2 regions of the Pelotomaculum schinkii genome follow, and region 2 is predicted to be linked to the other one. Evidence: riboswitches for the same ligand, from Rfam matches in the RefSeq annotation. Region 2 holds a riboswitch; the other holds the start of a gene.
What was found. Region 2 has a riboswitch for molybdenum cofactor ahead of Psch_RS01695 (Kelch repeat-containing protein). Riboswitches for the same ligand answer to the same signal wherever they lie in the genome.
Positions count from the first base shown of each region.

Region 1: another riboswitch for molybdenum cofactor. It lies ahead of Psch_RS11130 (hydrogenase small subunit); the one in region 2 lies ahead of Psch_RS01695 (Kelch repeat-containing protein).

Region 1 is NZ_QFGA01000002.1:25,475-33,466, reverse strand. Features, by position in the region: gene Psch_RS11135 (nickel-dependent hydrogenase large subunit) at 1-899, opposite strand, end outside; gene Psch_RS11130 (hydrogenase small subunit) at 914-1,918, opposite strand; molybdenum cofactor riboswitch at 2,176-2,295, opposite strand; molybdenum cofactor riboswitch at 2,393-2,513, opposite strand; gene fdnG (formate dehydrogenase-N subunit alpha) at 3,411-6,509, opposite strand; gene nrfD (NrfD/PsrC family molybdoenzyme membrane anchor subunit) at 6,673-7,839, opposite strand; gene Psch_RS11115 (4Fe-4S dicluster domain-containing protein) at 7,868-7,992, opposite strand, start outside.
Region 2 is NZ_QFGA01000001.1:332,362-340,353, forward strand. Features, by position in the region: gene cobD (threonine-phosphate decarboxylase CobD) at 1-691, shown strand, start outside; gene cobC (alpha-ribazole phosphatase) at 688-1,323, shown strand; molybdenum cofactor riboswitch at 1,426-1,549, shown strand; gene Psch_RS01695 (Kelch repeat-containing protein) at 1,755-6,161, shown strand; gene Psch_RS01700 (S8 family serine peptidase) at 6,282-7,992, shown strand, end outside.

The DNA of each region.
Region 1 (7,992 bases), on a different contig from region 2:
TCTTTTTTGCCCGGCGCCGGTACGGTCGCGCCATCCCCGGGGTATTTGCCGGTCGATTTGTCGTCGTACCAGGAATATTTAACTTCCTCGGTAATCTTTTTAGGGTCCATGGGCGCGTACTGGCCTTTGGTGTAGATACCGCGCCTGAAAAGCTGTTGTTGTCCATCCGGGTCCAACTGGTCGGTTAACCGGAAAGCGCCGTAGGCCAGCAGGTTTTTGCAGCCTGCTCCGATGGTGAACCAATCGTCATATGCGCCTGCTACAGCCAGGACATCCGGGACATATACGTCGTTGATAAAGGAAGTTATTTCCACGAGGTAAGCCTTGAACTGAGTAATTTTCTCCGGCGTGACGGTTTCCGTTACCCCGCCTGCCGTGTAGGCGGTAACGTGCGGCATTTTGGCCCCGAATACGGCGCCCATTTCATGCGCCTTTTTGCGGATGTCCAAAGCCTGGATATAGTGCTCCACGGCTTTGTCGTTGATTTCCTTGGGCAGCCGGTAGTCACCCTCATACCGGGGGATGAAAGGGGCGGTATCCGGACCCTTAACGTAATCAAGGGCGGTCAGATGGTAAAAGTGCAGGATGTGTGACATCAGGTAGTTTGAGCCTTGAATCAAGTTGCGCAAAATCCTGCCGTTGGCAGGCGGGGTGACGTTAAAGGCGTCGTCCAGGCACAAGATGGAGGCGGTGCCGTGCGCGATGGGGCAGACGCCGCAGATCCGCTGGACCAGGTGGCAGGCGTCGCGGGGATCCCGCCCTCTGGCGATTATTTCCAGACCGCGGAATAGAGTGCCGCTCGACTTGGCGTCAATGACCCGGCCGTTTTCAATCTCTGCTTCAATTTTCAGGTGCCCTTCTATCCGGGTTACCGGATCAATAATAATACGTTGTACCACTGCTTCATTTCACCTCACTCAGCAAGTTTTCTGCTAGCTCTGTTCTTTTCCAAAAACTCTGTTTTCTGGGGATTCAAATAGGCTGCAGCAGCCGCTGTTTTGTTCGTTAAGGGATAAACGCCGTAAATTGGTGAGGACATATCGGGGAATGTCGGTTCCGAGCAGGCATAGCAAGGGGCGCCGGCCTTAACACACCAGTTGACGTTGTTGTTCCAGCCGCGGGTGGGGCAGTCGGACATAGCCACAAAGCCCTTGCAGCCCAACAGGGCCAGGCAGCCCTCATCTCCGATGAAACGCGCGAACCTGCCTGCGTCAAAATGTTCACGCCTTAAGCAGCTTTCATGTATTGGTTTCGGGAAAAACATCTTGGGCCGTCCATACCGGTCCAGTTCCGGGATCTCGCCGTATGTCAATATATATACCACGGTGCCCAGGAAATGGTCCGGCTGCATCGGGCACAGGGAGATATTGATCACCTTTTTTTCGTCAACGATCTTATTTACTCCCACGACTCCGGTGGGATTGGGGGCTGCGCCGGGAATACCTCCGTATGATGCGCACTGGCCGGCGGCAATCACGGCCTTGGCCGCTTTGCCCAGTACATTTACCGCGTGCAGCATGGTTATTTCCCGCCCGTCCTTTTCAGCGATGGTACAATAAACACCGTCGTTGTTAAGGGGGATGGCGCCTTCAACAACCAGTATAAACTGATCCTTGTATTTGGTGGCGGCTTCGTCCAGGATCTCAGCGATGAGGTGGCCGGACCCGGCAGAAATATTCGGGTGATATTTTAAGCTGATAATATCGAGAAGTACTTTTTCAATTGCGGGGTCAACGCTGTTTAACAAAGATACGGAACATCCGGTACAGCTGGCCCCCTGCAGCCAGATCACCGGCGGTTTGCCTTCGGCTGCCAGAGCCAGTGTTTTCTCAAGATCAGGTCCGACAATTGTGAGCAGGCTTGCCCCCACCGCAGAGCTCATACATAGCTTAATAAATTCACGCCTGGTTAAACTCAAGTCCTTATCCCTCCCTGTAAATGAATTAATAAAGTCCCGGTAAGTTATGTGTCTCTATGCACCCCCTTTAACCGGTTACTTGGAAACCAGTCTCATATTTGGCCGCATCTGAGCTGCCAAATTTAACGCATCGTTTCACGAAAGAGGACTCCTTATGGCTGGAACTCCAGTATCGATATTTTAAATGATTAAGAATCATTAAATGCCTCTAAAAGGAAAGGTAAAACTTTGTCCAATGTGAAAAGAACAAAGTTCTACCTTTGCTTACGAGATCTCCTTTCCACAATGGGAGGCCCAACAGTTTCCCGATGGACCCTAACGGCCAGCAAACCATACCAATTGCTTAGGTTGTACCTGGCTCGGAGAACATAATGATATTTTTCAAAAAACATTACTTATAACAAAGCTATATCATATCAATATCTTTAAAAGGAAAGGTAAAACTTTGTCCAATGTGAAAAGGACAAAGTTTTATCTTTGCTTAAGAGATCTCCTTTCCACAATGGGAGGCTCAACAGTTTCCCGGTGAACCCTAACGGCCGGTAAACCATACCAATTGCTTAGGTTATAACCTGGCTCGGAGAAATATAATGATAATTTTCCACTAAATATTTAAAATTCCTTCTAAATTACAATAATATAAAATATTTTTTATGTAAAAATTTTTAATATTTCCTTTTTGATAAGTTGGATCAAACGGTGGAGTGTATTTTGAAGGGTTGGTGACAGCTCAGTTTGGTAACCGATAACCTCAGGCTGGACGCCAAAAATTATAATGGGGGGAAGTGTATTCATTTTAGTTGCTCATAATAATACTTCGCTTAGATTAATATCCTGCAGGGAGATGAGCTGGCCTGTGGATTCAATAAGCAGCTCATCTCCGGGAACACGAAAAATAGCTCCTGGTTCCCCCCCTGCTGCTACGCAATATGGCGGAGAGGGTGGGATTCGAACCCACGAGACCGCTCATCACGGTCTACTCGATTTCGAGTTCTGTGGAGGGCCTTTCGGGCATTTTCAGCTGTTGACGGGAAGTGTTCAGTATTACCGACTTATGCTATTTCCTAACCCTAATATTTTCCCTCTAATTATGATTATCTCTATGTAATATCACCCATTACGGCAACTAATCGGCGGCTCAATGGCTCCTTTTTCCGCTATGCCCAATACGGGGAACCTGAAGGTATACTCCATTTCCAGAAAGTCATCTCCCTTCCTGTGAAAAAAGCTCCTAAAACGTCGGTACCCCCTCTTACACCGGAGGCCATGAAGCATTTATTATTAAAAATATTTTAGGTGATGTGAAAAAAGGCTGATTTCCACAATGAAGTTATGACAAAACAAAAACAGCGCCAACCGCTATGTTTCAAGTGGTTACGCTGTTTTTTTCTTTGTCTTTCCTGCAAAAGTCAGGCTGTTGCTTTAAGGATACCATAAAACATGATTAATTACTAAGGTTATTTAGGTCCGCTCGTTAGTCTTAAGCTAATAGTTATGCTTTTCTAATGTTAACTAAAAAAGATTTGTATTCCGGAACAACGACGTTAGCATCACCGATAAAAGGTGTTAAATCGTTCCCAATGCTTCCCTTGGATAATCCCATGTAGCCCCAGCTCCATGGCAAGGAAACAATTTCAATGGGACTGCCGTTTACAATTAAGGGTTTAACAATCGGTAAAACATTGGCCTTCATTTTTATTTCCGCCCGGGCGCTGCTTACAATTATCTCATCTCCAGGTTTTATTCCCAAATTACCGGCTAAAGTCGGCGATATGGTGGCAAATTGTTCCGGCATCAATTCTACCAGCATGGGGCTGTTTCTGGTTCTTACCCCGGTTTGATAATGTTCAATGTAATGGACGGTTGTAGCCACGTAAGGGAACTCTTTGCTGCCGGTTTCGGCCAATTTAGCAAATTCGCCTCCCCATCTCTTAGCCATAGGATTGTTTTGCTGCTTACTAATTAAATTTTTTACCGGGCTTTCCACCGGTTCGTAGTGTTCCGGCATAGGACCTTCTTTCAAGCCGGCAGGAACAAAGAAGCGCGCCTGCCCTTCAGGAAGCATAATAAAAGGAGCATTGGCTGTCTTTTCCGGTGGTACCGGCGCTTTTGTAGCCGCGTCCGTGATGCCGAAATCGGGAACATCGTTGGCAATCCACTTTGTTCCGTCCCAGACCATATAGGGTTTATCCTTTTTCCAGGGCCGTCCGGCCGGGTCAGCCGAACAACGGTTATAAACAATGCGCCGATTCACAGGCCAGGCAAAGGTCCATTTCGGATATACGCCAAGCCCGCTTTTATCCTCCGTACCATGCCTTTTGGTAGCGGGTATCTTTAACAACGGGTCTTGCTCATTGGGGTCAACGTAATAATAACCGGCGTAAACCCATATACCGCAGGCCGTAGAACCATCATCTTTCAGGTCGCCGAAAGTACCTAAAACCCGGCCGTCCGCCACATTATAACCGTTCATTTCAATCGCTATTTTTTCTATATCCGGCCCGTCCTGTCCCGGCTTATCATAATTCCAAACCATGTTTAAAATAGGATCGGTAAATTTGCCGCCGCTACGGTATTCCTGGCGGACAGCCTTAAATATCCGGTCGGCAATCCAGAGACTGCTTTTTGCCTGTCCGGGCGGCTCAACAGCCTTCCAGCGCCATTGAATATGGCGTGAACTGTTTGTTCTCGTGCCTTCTGATTCGTATATGAGAGCGCCCGGCAGCACAAAAACTTCAGTTTTTATATCCGCCGGGTTTACTCCTGGACGCTTCCAGAAAGCTGCTGTTTCGTTTTCAAATAAATCAACACAGACCATCCAGTCCGCGTTTTCCAGGGCCTTGGCCTCGTGAGAAGCATCCGGCCCGGCTACGGAAGGATTTTCAGCCCAGCAAAAGACGCCTTTAATATGTCCTTCCGCCAGGGAGACGTAGGAAGACATGTGGGAATGGTCTTTCCCGTCTGATTTAGGCAGCCAGTCATAGCAAAAGTCATTTTCTTTGGCGGCTTTTTCCCCGTACCAGGCCTTGAGCAGGCTGGCCAGGAACTTGGGTTTGTTGGACCAGTATCCCGTCTTGGGCGTTTCCACCGCCAGGTAGTCCTTATACGTGGGATGTTTTGTCGCATCGGGGACATTGAGATAGCCCGTAATATTATTCCACAGCATTCCCACGTCACAGGCGCCCTGAACATTTGACTGCCCCCGCTGGGGGTTAAGGCCGCCACCGGGCAGGCCTACATTGCCCAGCAAGAGCTGCACCATGGTAGTTGCCCGTGTGTTTTGAGTTCCGTAACTGTGCTGGGTGATTCCCAGTACGTAAATTAAATTGCCTGCCACATCCGGTTTTCCCGACTCGCAATAAGTAGCGTAAGCTTTTTGTAAAATATCTTCCGGGGTTCCCGTGACTTTGCTGACCGTTTTGATGTCATAGCGGGAAACATGCTTTTTCATGATTTGCCAGACGCACCGGGGATCCTGCAAAGTGGGGTCTTTTTTAATATTATCGCCGTCTTTTTGGTAAGCCCAGCTGGCGGTGTTATAGGATAGTTTGCCGTCTTTTTCCTCTAAACCGGAAAAAACACCATCCGCAAAATTATAATCGGGACTGATTAAGTAAGAAGCATTGGTATAGTTATGCACGTACTCGTGTTGGTAAAGATCATTTTCAACGGCGTAGTTAATCAGACCGTAAAGAAAGGCAATGTCTGTCCCCGGACGCAAAGGAACGTAAATATCTGCCTTGGCCGCTGTTTTGGTAAACCTCGGGTCAACGACAATCATTTTGGCTCCTTTTGCCAGGGCCTTGCCAATGTGACGCATGGCCATGGGGTGAGCTTCGGCCGGGTTGGATCCAATAATTAAAAATATGTCTGTATTCTTATAATCAGTAAAACTATTAGTCATTACTCCCCGACCAAAAGTATTAGCCAGACCGGCTACGGTTGGGGCGTGTCAGAGACGGGCGCAATGGTCAAGATCAACCACACCCAGGGCTCCCCGCATGAGCTTATTAATTAAATAGTCTTCTTCGTTGTTAATATTTGCGCTGCCCATCTGGCAAATGGCCATGGTGCGGTTAACCGTGACACCATTAGCGTCTTTTTCTTCAAAGTGTTCATCCCGGGTCTTTTTTACCCTTTTAGCGATTTCAGGCATAGCCCAATCCCAGTCTTTTACTTCCCACTGGTTGCTGCCGGGGGCACGGTAAAGAACCTCCGTTAACCGATTCGGGTTGAGTACACGCTGACGCTTTTTATTTACAAAGTTATGGATATCCGGAAGAGCTGCCCCTTTTGGACATAAAGCCCCCTCATTAATAGGACTATCAGGATCCCCTTCAATAAAAACCACCTTATCGTTTTCTGAATAAACAATAGTACTACAACCACATCCGCAATAAGGACAGCCAGAAGCAGTTTCTTTGGTTTTCTTTAACTTAAAAGTACCCAACTCAAAACTAGGCAAATTTTCTCCAGCTAAAGCAGGTTTTGCGCCGACTCCTCCAAATAAAGTCGCTCCGGATAAAGTCGCTCCGGCTGCGCCTACTCCCAAATATTTAAAGAAATCACGGCGGCTAATATATTTTTTCATATTAGTTAATAGTAACCTCCTTTACTTTAGAATAAACGAAATAAATAGTTTTTCAAGCATTCCAGCTCTTCCCCTCAAAGTTCCTGAATCTATTGATTTTATTACGTATCGGCCAAAACTGCCGAATGAATATCTCTCAATTCATTTAATGCGTTGTTTGTTATTAAACATTGAAGCCTGTGCCATAGCTGGTATGTGTGCTGTGAGTATGTTCTTCCTTGGGCAGGATCGAGAAATTTTCAACAATAAACAGGTAGGCCAGCGCCAGGAAGCTCCACATACCGAGGGTAATGAGAAATTCCCAGACGCTCGGGAAGTAGCTGCCGCCCACACTCTTGGCCATACCGGTGAAGACCACATTCATGCGGTTGAACACTACACCGACTACCACCAGGAGAGAAGCCGTAACAACACCCCACAGCTTGGTGCGGATGGCAGGAATGGCATACATGAAAATAGGCAGCAGGATAAAGACAATCATCTCGATTAAAAACATGTTGCTCTCGAAAGAGCCGTTGAAGGCCATCCCGAAAACGCCACGGTAGTTCAGATCGATCATCTTGACGATAAAGTAAATGATCATCATCCACATGGTTATCTTGGTCATGCTTTGAAAGACAGGCAGTTCCGGCTGCCGTCCGTAAGCCCTCGACGCCAGGGTGCCTTCAATAGTGACCATGGCCGGCCCCAGGAAGAAGGCGGACCAGACGAAGAAGAAGGGTATGATCATGGACCACCACAGGGGATACAGCTTATCAACCGCAACGATGTAGAGCGAGCCCAGTGAGGACTGGTGCAGGCTGGGTAGAACAATACCGAGGATTAAAAGCGGCGTCATCATGTACCCCAGGAGCTTTTTTAAAGCCGGAAATTTCACCTTCTCGAAGAAGATGTCGCCAAACTCCAGGACCTGGATAGTGGTATACAGCGAAATACACCAGAACACTTCGAACAATACCGAGTGGAAACCCCAGTAGAAGAAAGGCCTCCAGAAGTTATACCAACGTCCGATATCCAGGAAAAGGCTGACCAGGGAGATAATATAGCCAAGCAAGGAAGTTAAAAGCGCGGCCCGGGCAATGGGCAGGTACTTATCCCGGTGCAGGACGTGTACAATCAGCGCCGTGCTGAAACCGCCGCCCGCCAGGGCGATACCGCACAGGAGGTCAAACCCGATCCACAGGCCCCAGGGCCACTGGTCGCTCAAGTTGGTGACCGCTCCCAGACCGAAGACAAAACGGTACAGGGCAGCCGCCACAGCGCCAAGCATTAACATAATCAACAGTATTCTGAACCAGGTAATTCTAAAGCTCCAATTCCTTCCATACATACATTCTCACCTCCATTTATCTAAAATTCTATTCTTTGGGATCGACAGGCCCGTACAAGTCTTCCTCGTTATGCACCTCAGCCCGTCTCTTGGTATAAGCCCGCATGGCGGTCAGGAGGGCGCCCCAACCGACGAAGATGTAGGGAGTCCACT
Region 2 (7,992 bases):
TGACGAGATCATCGCCTCATTGCCTGACGCAGACCTCCTTTTTCTGTGCAACCCCAATAACCCCACCGGGCGGTTAACCGGCCGCAAAACAATCCTGACCATTCTTGAAAAAGCGTGTTTGCACGGTGTTATGGTCCTCATAGATGAAGCGTTTATGGATTTTGTCCCCAGGCGGGAGCTTTTTTCTGTTATCAAAATGGCCGGACAACAACCCAACCTGGCGGTCCTTTACTCCATGACCAAATTCTTTGGCATCCCCGGTCTGCGCTTGGGGGCGATAGCCGGGCCCGGGGAACTGCTGTCCCGCATGAGCGCCGCCAGGGACCCCTGGAATGTTAATGTACTGGCCCAGGTTGCCGGCGTAGCCGGCTTGATGGATTACCAACACATGCGGGATACCTGCCGAATAGTGAACTGTGAAAAGAAATTTCTTTTCGGACAGCTTGCCTCACTGCCCGGTGTTCAACCACTGCCCGCAGCCGCTAATTTTATCCTGGCAGATGTTGCCGGCAGCGGGTTCACTTCATTTGAATTAACCGAACTGCTGGGCAGGCAGGGGGTGCTGGTCAGGGAATGCTCTGATTTTAACGGGCTGGCCGGTCGTTTTTTGCGACTGGCAGTAAAAACTCGCCCGGAAAACGAGAAGCTGTTGCTGGCTCTTAAAGCAATAGTACAGGGAGAGAATAAATGAGCTGCCGTGTGTACTTAATCAGACATGGGGAAACAGAGTGGAATAACACCATGAAGTTCCAGGGAGTGACCGACATACCGTTGTCGGAGCGTGGCCGCCGGCAGGCGGTTAGCCTGGGTAAACGGCTGGCGGCACTGAAGCTTGACGCGTTTTATGCCAGCGACCTGGTCAGAGCGCGTGAAACAGCAACAATTATCTCCAGCCGGCACGGCATGTCCATTGTGACTGTCCCCGCACTAAGAGAGCTGAATTTTGGAGCCTGGGAAGGGTTAACCATTGCAGAAATAAAAGAGCTTTTTGCCGGTGAAATAGAACAATGGTGGGAAAACCCGTTTTCAATCAGGATCCCGGGCGGTGAAACCTACAATGAATTGATTGAAAGGTCCGTTAACGCCATCAAGGAGATTATAGCGCGGCACAGCGACGGCCGGATAGCGGTAGTGTCCCACGGGGGTCCAATCAGAAGCATCGTGGGCAGCGTTCTGGAAATGGATTTGGGTAAATACTGGCGGCTGGGACTTCATAACGGGTCTTTGAGTATCCTTGACTTCACCGGTTGGGAGTACGGAATTCTTACGCTTTTCAACGACTGCTCCCATTTAGCCGGCAACAATGCCGGCAGTTCTTATTAGTAAGCCATTGGCTTAAATGACAAATTGTAACATTATTTGCTCTTGCAATTTAATATGCCTGTTATTACCATTAATGGTGACAGATTGTTTTATAACGCCCAAATGATAAACATTATCCGAAGTCATTTTACCTATGGCCATGTTGGCTAGGGTAACTTGACCGGCAGGGTGCGTACCGGAAACGGTCGTACCTCCCATTGTGGAAAGGATAGTATATGTTGGGGTTTATAAAGCCCTTCATTGCAATTTATTTCGCAATGAAGGGCTTATTCTTTATTCCAAAACCATCATTTTAATAAAATAAATCGAAAAAGCGCAATACAGCCGGCGGAGGTGTCTAACGGCTCCAAAGCAAGGTTTTATTAATGCGATATAGGGTTTATTACCCAAAAAGCATGTGGTCTACTAATATTTTTTTAGGGGGAGAAAAGTTGAAAAAAGCAGTAATGAAGATGGTTCTTTCTTTGTTTCTGGCACTGTCTCTAACTCTTACAACAACGTCTCTGCCGTTATCGGTCAATGCAAATTATAACGGCATAAATGAAAAGAACCAAAAAAGCAATGAAACCGGCGCTCCAAGCATACAAGAAGATGTATATGCCGGCAGGGACGAGAATGGCAATTTAGACCAAGATGTTGCCGATGAAGTTTACGCGCAAATGCAGTTTGACCCTCTTTGCCCGTTAGATCTGAACGAGTATAAAACCGACCGCTTTATCGTTAAATACAAAAGCGGCAAAAGCAAGGGCAGTCTGGCCGTTTCTTTAGGTCAAGATTTGAAAGAAATAAGAAATATCAACAACAGCAAGTTTAAAAGCTTTAATGTCATAACGACAAAAACAAAGATGAGGAAAGAAGATTTCATAGCGAAAGTAAAAAGTAAAAATGCAGAAAGCGAAATTGAATACATTCAGCCTGATTATGAGCTGACGGCAGCATCGCTGGATGCGGAAATAGATGCACAGCAAAACGAGCAGGACATAACTGATGCAGTGCAACAGGATGAGAGTCCGGACAATCAAGCTGGACAAGCTAGCGCCCGGCCGGGAGAAGAAAACTTGCCGGAATTCCTGCAAGGACTTCCGCCCAATGACCCGATGGTAGAACAATGGCTAACAACCTACCAAGCAAAAAAAGAAGCGCAGAAAAATACAGCCAATGCCGGAACGCCGGTGAACATGGCTGACGTCAATATAAAAGCCGCCTGGGGAAAATCCCAGGGAGAGGGAGCCATAGTCGCCATATTGGATACAGGAATAGACATCACCCATAAGGAGTTATCGCAGAGAATTTGGACAAACAAAAGCGAAACGCCCGGCAATGGGACCGATGACGACGGCAACGGCTACATCGACGACACAAACGGCTGGAACTTCAGTGACGATAACAACGAAGTACACAGGCATGGCCGGGAATACGACGAATGGCACGGGACACATCTCGCGGGTATCATTGCCGGGGCAGCGCCTGAAGCAAAGATATTGCCGTTGAAAGTATTTAAAAACGGTACGGCCTATACCAGCGACATCATTGAAGCCATTGAGTACGCTGAAAAAAACGGCGCAAAAATCGCAAACTGCAGCTGGGGGACAAGCTTCGACAACCCGGCCTTAAAAGAAGCCATTGCAAATTCCACCATGCTCTTCGTATGCGCGGCAGGCAACAGCAATGCCGATATCGACACCAGTCCGGTTTACCCGGCGTCATACGGCGAGAATAACATTATCACAGTCGCCTCCATCAACAAAGACGGAAATTTATCAGGCTATTCAAACTATGGTGAGACATCGGTAGATGTCTCAGCTCAGGGTGAGAATATCGTCAGCGCCACACCCGGCGACAGGCATGGTATGAGCAGCGGGACATCCCAGTCAGCCGCCTTTGTATCAGCCGAAGCCGCGCTGATACTGGGAGCATGCAAAAATGCCGCTGCGGAGGGGCTCAAACAGATAATAATACAAACCTCCGATAAACTGCCCAGTCTGCTCAATCAAGTAAGCGATGGGAACAAGATCAACTGCGGCAGCGCGGCATCAACTGCCATTCCGGAAAAGAGTGAAACGTTAATCAGAGAAGATAATAACGACATATCAGTCAGTGATTCAGTATACGAGGACATTTCAGTAACTGATTCAGTATATGGCGAAACCATAGATAAAGAGCTTGCTTATGGCAATCCTACCGTCTCGGATACAATTTATCAGACCGCTGGCGAATACAGCCTGTACTCCGGAGAGATCTGGAATATTAAGGCGAGCATGCCTACGCCAAGATTTCGTTTGGCAGCAGCAGAGGTTAACGGGAAGATATATGCAATAGGCGGCGAAGGCAGTAGCGGCTATTTAAATACAGTAGAAGAATACGATCCTGCGACAAATACCTGGACTACAAAAGCAAGCATGCCTACACCAAGGGACGGCTTAGCTGCTGCAGCAGTAAACGGGAAGATATATGCCATAGGCGGCGGTAATTATAACGGCAAGTTAAATACAGTAGAGGAATATGATCCGGCAACAAATACCTGGGCGGTAAAAGCAAGTATGCCCACATCAAGGTTTTTGTTAGCAGCGGCAGCGGTAGATGGGAAGATCTATGCGATAGGTGGAAATAACAGCGGATTATTAAATGCAGTAGAAGAATATAATCCTGCCACAAATACCTGGACGGCGAAAGCAAGTATGCCTACAGCAAGAAATTATTTGGCGGTGACGGCTGTCAATGGGAAGATTTACGCTATAGGCGGTTTTAATGATACCGGTTATAACAGCTTAAATACAGTGGAAGAATATAATCCCGCAACAAACACGTGGACGGCAAAAACAGGTATGCCGATGCCGAGATTCGGACTGTCGGCGGCCGCTGCAAACGGAAAAATTTATGCAATGGGAGGACGATACTTCTACGATGATAATAGCCGGAACGTGGTAGAAGAGTATACCCCAGCAACAAATACGTGGAGAACAACAGCAAGTATGCCAACACCCAGACATTTACTGGCGGCAGCGGCTGCGGGCAACCGGATTTATGCAATCGGAGGAGCAAACGATTATAATATATTAAATGCAGTAGAAGAACTAGTATTAGGAACTGACGACTATGGCAATGACTTTGCAGATTCAACAGCAATTGATATTGGCTCAACAGTTCAAGGATGGATTGACTACGCTAATGATGTTGATTGCTTCAATTTCACTCCGGCAGTGAGTGGTTCATATATTATTGAAAGTCTAGGTTCAATAGATACAATCGGGGAATTGTATGATAGCAATCAAAATTTTATTAAATATGATGATGATAGTGGAGACAATTACAACTTCAGGATTATAGTTAGTCTTCAGGCCGGCCAAACGTATTATATAAAAACAAGGGAATATTCTGACGGAACAGGGCCATATACGCTTTTAATCTCAAATGTGCCAAATAACTTTAAAGCAACTTCAATTGATTCCTCCACCATCACAGTATCGTGGGACCCTGTGCCCGACGCAATCGGGTACGACATTGAGATCGACGGCGCGGTCATTGACAATGGCGCAAGCACCGCTTATATACACAGCGGCTTGGTAACCGATGTTACGCATATATACAGGATCAGGGTAAAGTATAATGCTACAACGGGTGGATGGAGCAAAAAAGTTTATTCGCTGACAAAAGGAAGTTGTTATCAAATTAGGGCATCCATGCCCACACCAAGAGGAGAATTGGCAGCGGCAGCGGAAAATGGAAAGGTCTATGTTATAGGCGGTTTTAGCAATAACTGGTGTTTAAATACAGTAGAAGAATATAACCCTGCAACAGATACCTGGGTGGCAAAAGTAGGTCTGTCCACACCAAGATATCGTTTAGCTGCGGCGGCAGTAAACGGGAAAATCTATGCCCTAGGCGGTTATAGCAGTAGCGGGTATTCAAATACAGTAGAAGAATACAATCCTGTGACAAATACCTGGACAGCAAAAGCAGGTCTGTCCACACCAAGATATCGTTTAGCTACAGCAGCAATAAATGGGAAGATTTATGCCCTAGGCGGTTATAGCAGTAGCGGATATTCAAATACATTAGAAGAATATGATCCTGCTACAAATACCTGGACGGTAAAAGCGGCTATGCCGACGCCTAGATATGGATTGGCAGCGGCGGCGGTGAACGGGAAGATCTATGCAATAGGCGGTTATAACAGTAGCGGTTATTCAAATCATGTAGAGGAATACGATCCTGCAACAAATACCTGGACGGTAAAAGCAGCTATGCCAACCCCTAGACATGGATTAGCAGCGGCAGCAGTAAATGGGAAGATCTATGTAATAGGCGGTTATAACAGTGGTTATTTAAATCAAGTTGAGGAATACGATCCTGCAACAAATACATGGTCAACAAAATTGGACATGCCAATAGAAGACAATTTTCTGGCAGCAACGGCGTTAAATGGTAGGGTTTATGCAATAGGCGGACATAATTCTGATGGGTACTTAGACTATGTCCAGGAACTAAATATGCAGAACATGCAGAACGGAATATACACAATAAATACCATTACAGGGGACACCTTCAACCTGGCGTTTTCAGCAAAAAACATGACCGTTACAAGCCATACGTTTACAGTAACATATGACCCAGCCCAGCTCCAACTCCTTGACCCGTGTGGCCAAACCCCAACTATAGAAACAGAGTTAGGGCTTGTTAGTGGTACGAATGTTACCATCGTCCAAAATGAGCCTGGGACAATTGTATTTTCAATAAACAATACTGTCTCTTCTGGTAAATCATGGTCAGGCTTGGTGAACACCTTAAAATTCAAAGCAAATGTGAATAACCCAGCGATATCCTACAAAGTGACATGAGAAAGCGTACCTGTGCTACAAGAGCAGATTAGCTGATTAACTATATGAAGCGACTGTTACTCTACTGTTGGAAGCATCTTAAAGTTCGTATGCACAACAAAACGCGGGAGGCTTATGAAATTGAAAAACAAGAGGAAATGGATAAAAGAAGGCATAAAAAAGTCTATAGTAACGCTTCTAGCGTTAATAATCCTATTTTCATCTATTCCATATCAGGTAGCATATACACAAGACATAGAAGAAACATTTCCAGATAGCAATAAAGAAATACTAGTAAATTTCCCAAGTGAAAGTGGAAAAGAACAATTAACAGAAGCTCAAATTCCTAATAACAGCAAAGAAACATTGCTTAATTATGAAAGCGAAAATAAAAAAGAGCTATCAACAGGAAACATGAGTTCTAATGCGAATAAAGATGTATTGGTTAATATTAATGAGAATATAAATAAAGTCACAGAAGAAAATGACAATTCAACAAAATATATAGGAGAAACAATAAAAAACAGAGAGAAAGCTTCATTCAAAAGCAATGAAATTTTAGTTAAGTACAAAAATGAAAACACAAAAGAAGCTTTAAAAAATAATGCAAAAAAGAATTTAAATCTAAATAAGTTGACGACAAAAAAACAATTTGTCAAGTTGCAAATCGACTTATTGGAAATAGATAAAGATTCTAGTATCGATAGTGTAATAGCTGAGCTACAAAAAGATCCCGATATAGAATATGCGCAACCAAATTATACGGTCAGTGTTCTTGATAGTGTCTATTTAGATAGTAACCAAGACTTATTATCATTGTATGAAATTGGTCAAGTTGTTGAAGGACAGGAATGTATACCCGGCACAGCCATCGACGTATTGTCGGCATGGAAGCTGACCAAAGGTTCACCGGGCATGCTAGTCGCAGTTCTTGATACGGGTATAGATATCAATCATCAAGAGCTTGTTAATAATATATTTGCTAACCAGGCTGAAATACCAGGTGACGGTATCGATAATGATTACAATGGATATATCGATGATGTGAAAGGCTGGGATTTTGCCAATCACGATAATTCAATCTATGATACCGCCGACGAGTTCCATGGAACACATATAAGCGGTATTATAGCAGCGACAGAAAACGGTTCAGGTGTCTGTGGCGTAGCGCCTGGCGTAAAGATACTGCCTATAAAGTTTATTAACGGCAGTATAGGCTATACCTCAGATGCTATAGAAGCCATAGAATATGCTGAAAGTATGGGAGCCAGGATTATTAACTGCAGTTGGGGCGGCAGCGAGAATAACACCGCATTAAAAGACGCCATTGCCCAATCAAACATGGTGTTTGTATGCGCCGCCGGCAATGATGATTCTGCTAATCCGGTATATCCCGCAGCTTTTGATTTGCCTAATGTAATTTCTGTAGGGGCGGTAAATCAGAGTGGGCAAAAGGCCAGTTTTTCCAATTACGGAGCATATGTTGATCTGGCTGCTCCCGGAGTTAGTATTATAAGCACAACGCCCCAGGATAATTATGGTTATATGGGCGGCACATCTATGGCCGCAGGATTTGTTAGCGGCGCTGCAGCCCTGTTATTAAGCTATCAAACAGACTTAGATGCAGGACAAGCAGTTAACCGTTTAAAAACATGCGCCTCGCCAAATGAAACCATTAAACAATTTACATCGACAGGCGGCATAGTGAATGCGTCTGCAGCGCTTACCAGTACCAATGTTATTGGTGATATTGACAATAAAAACAATGCGGTAAACCCAGATGAGGTACATAGCATTATAGCGAGCTACAGCAGCATAAACCAGGTAACAGCAACCCAGAAAGAAAAAATAC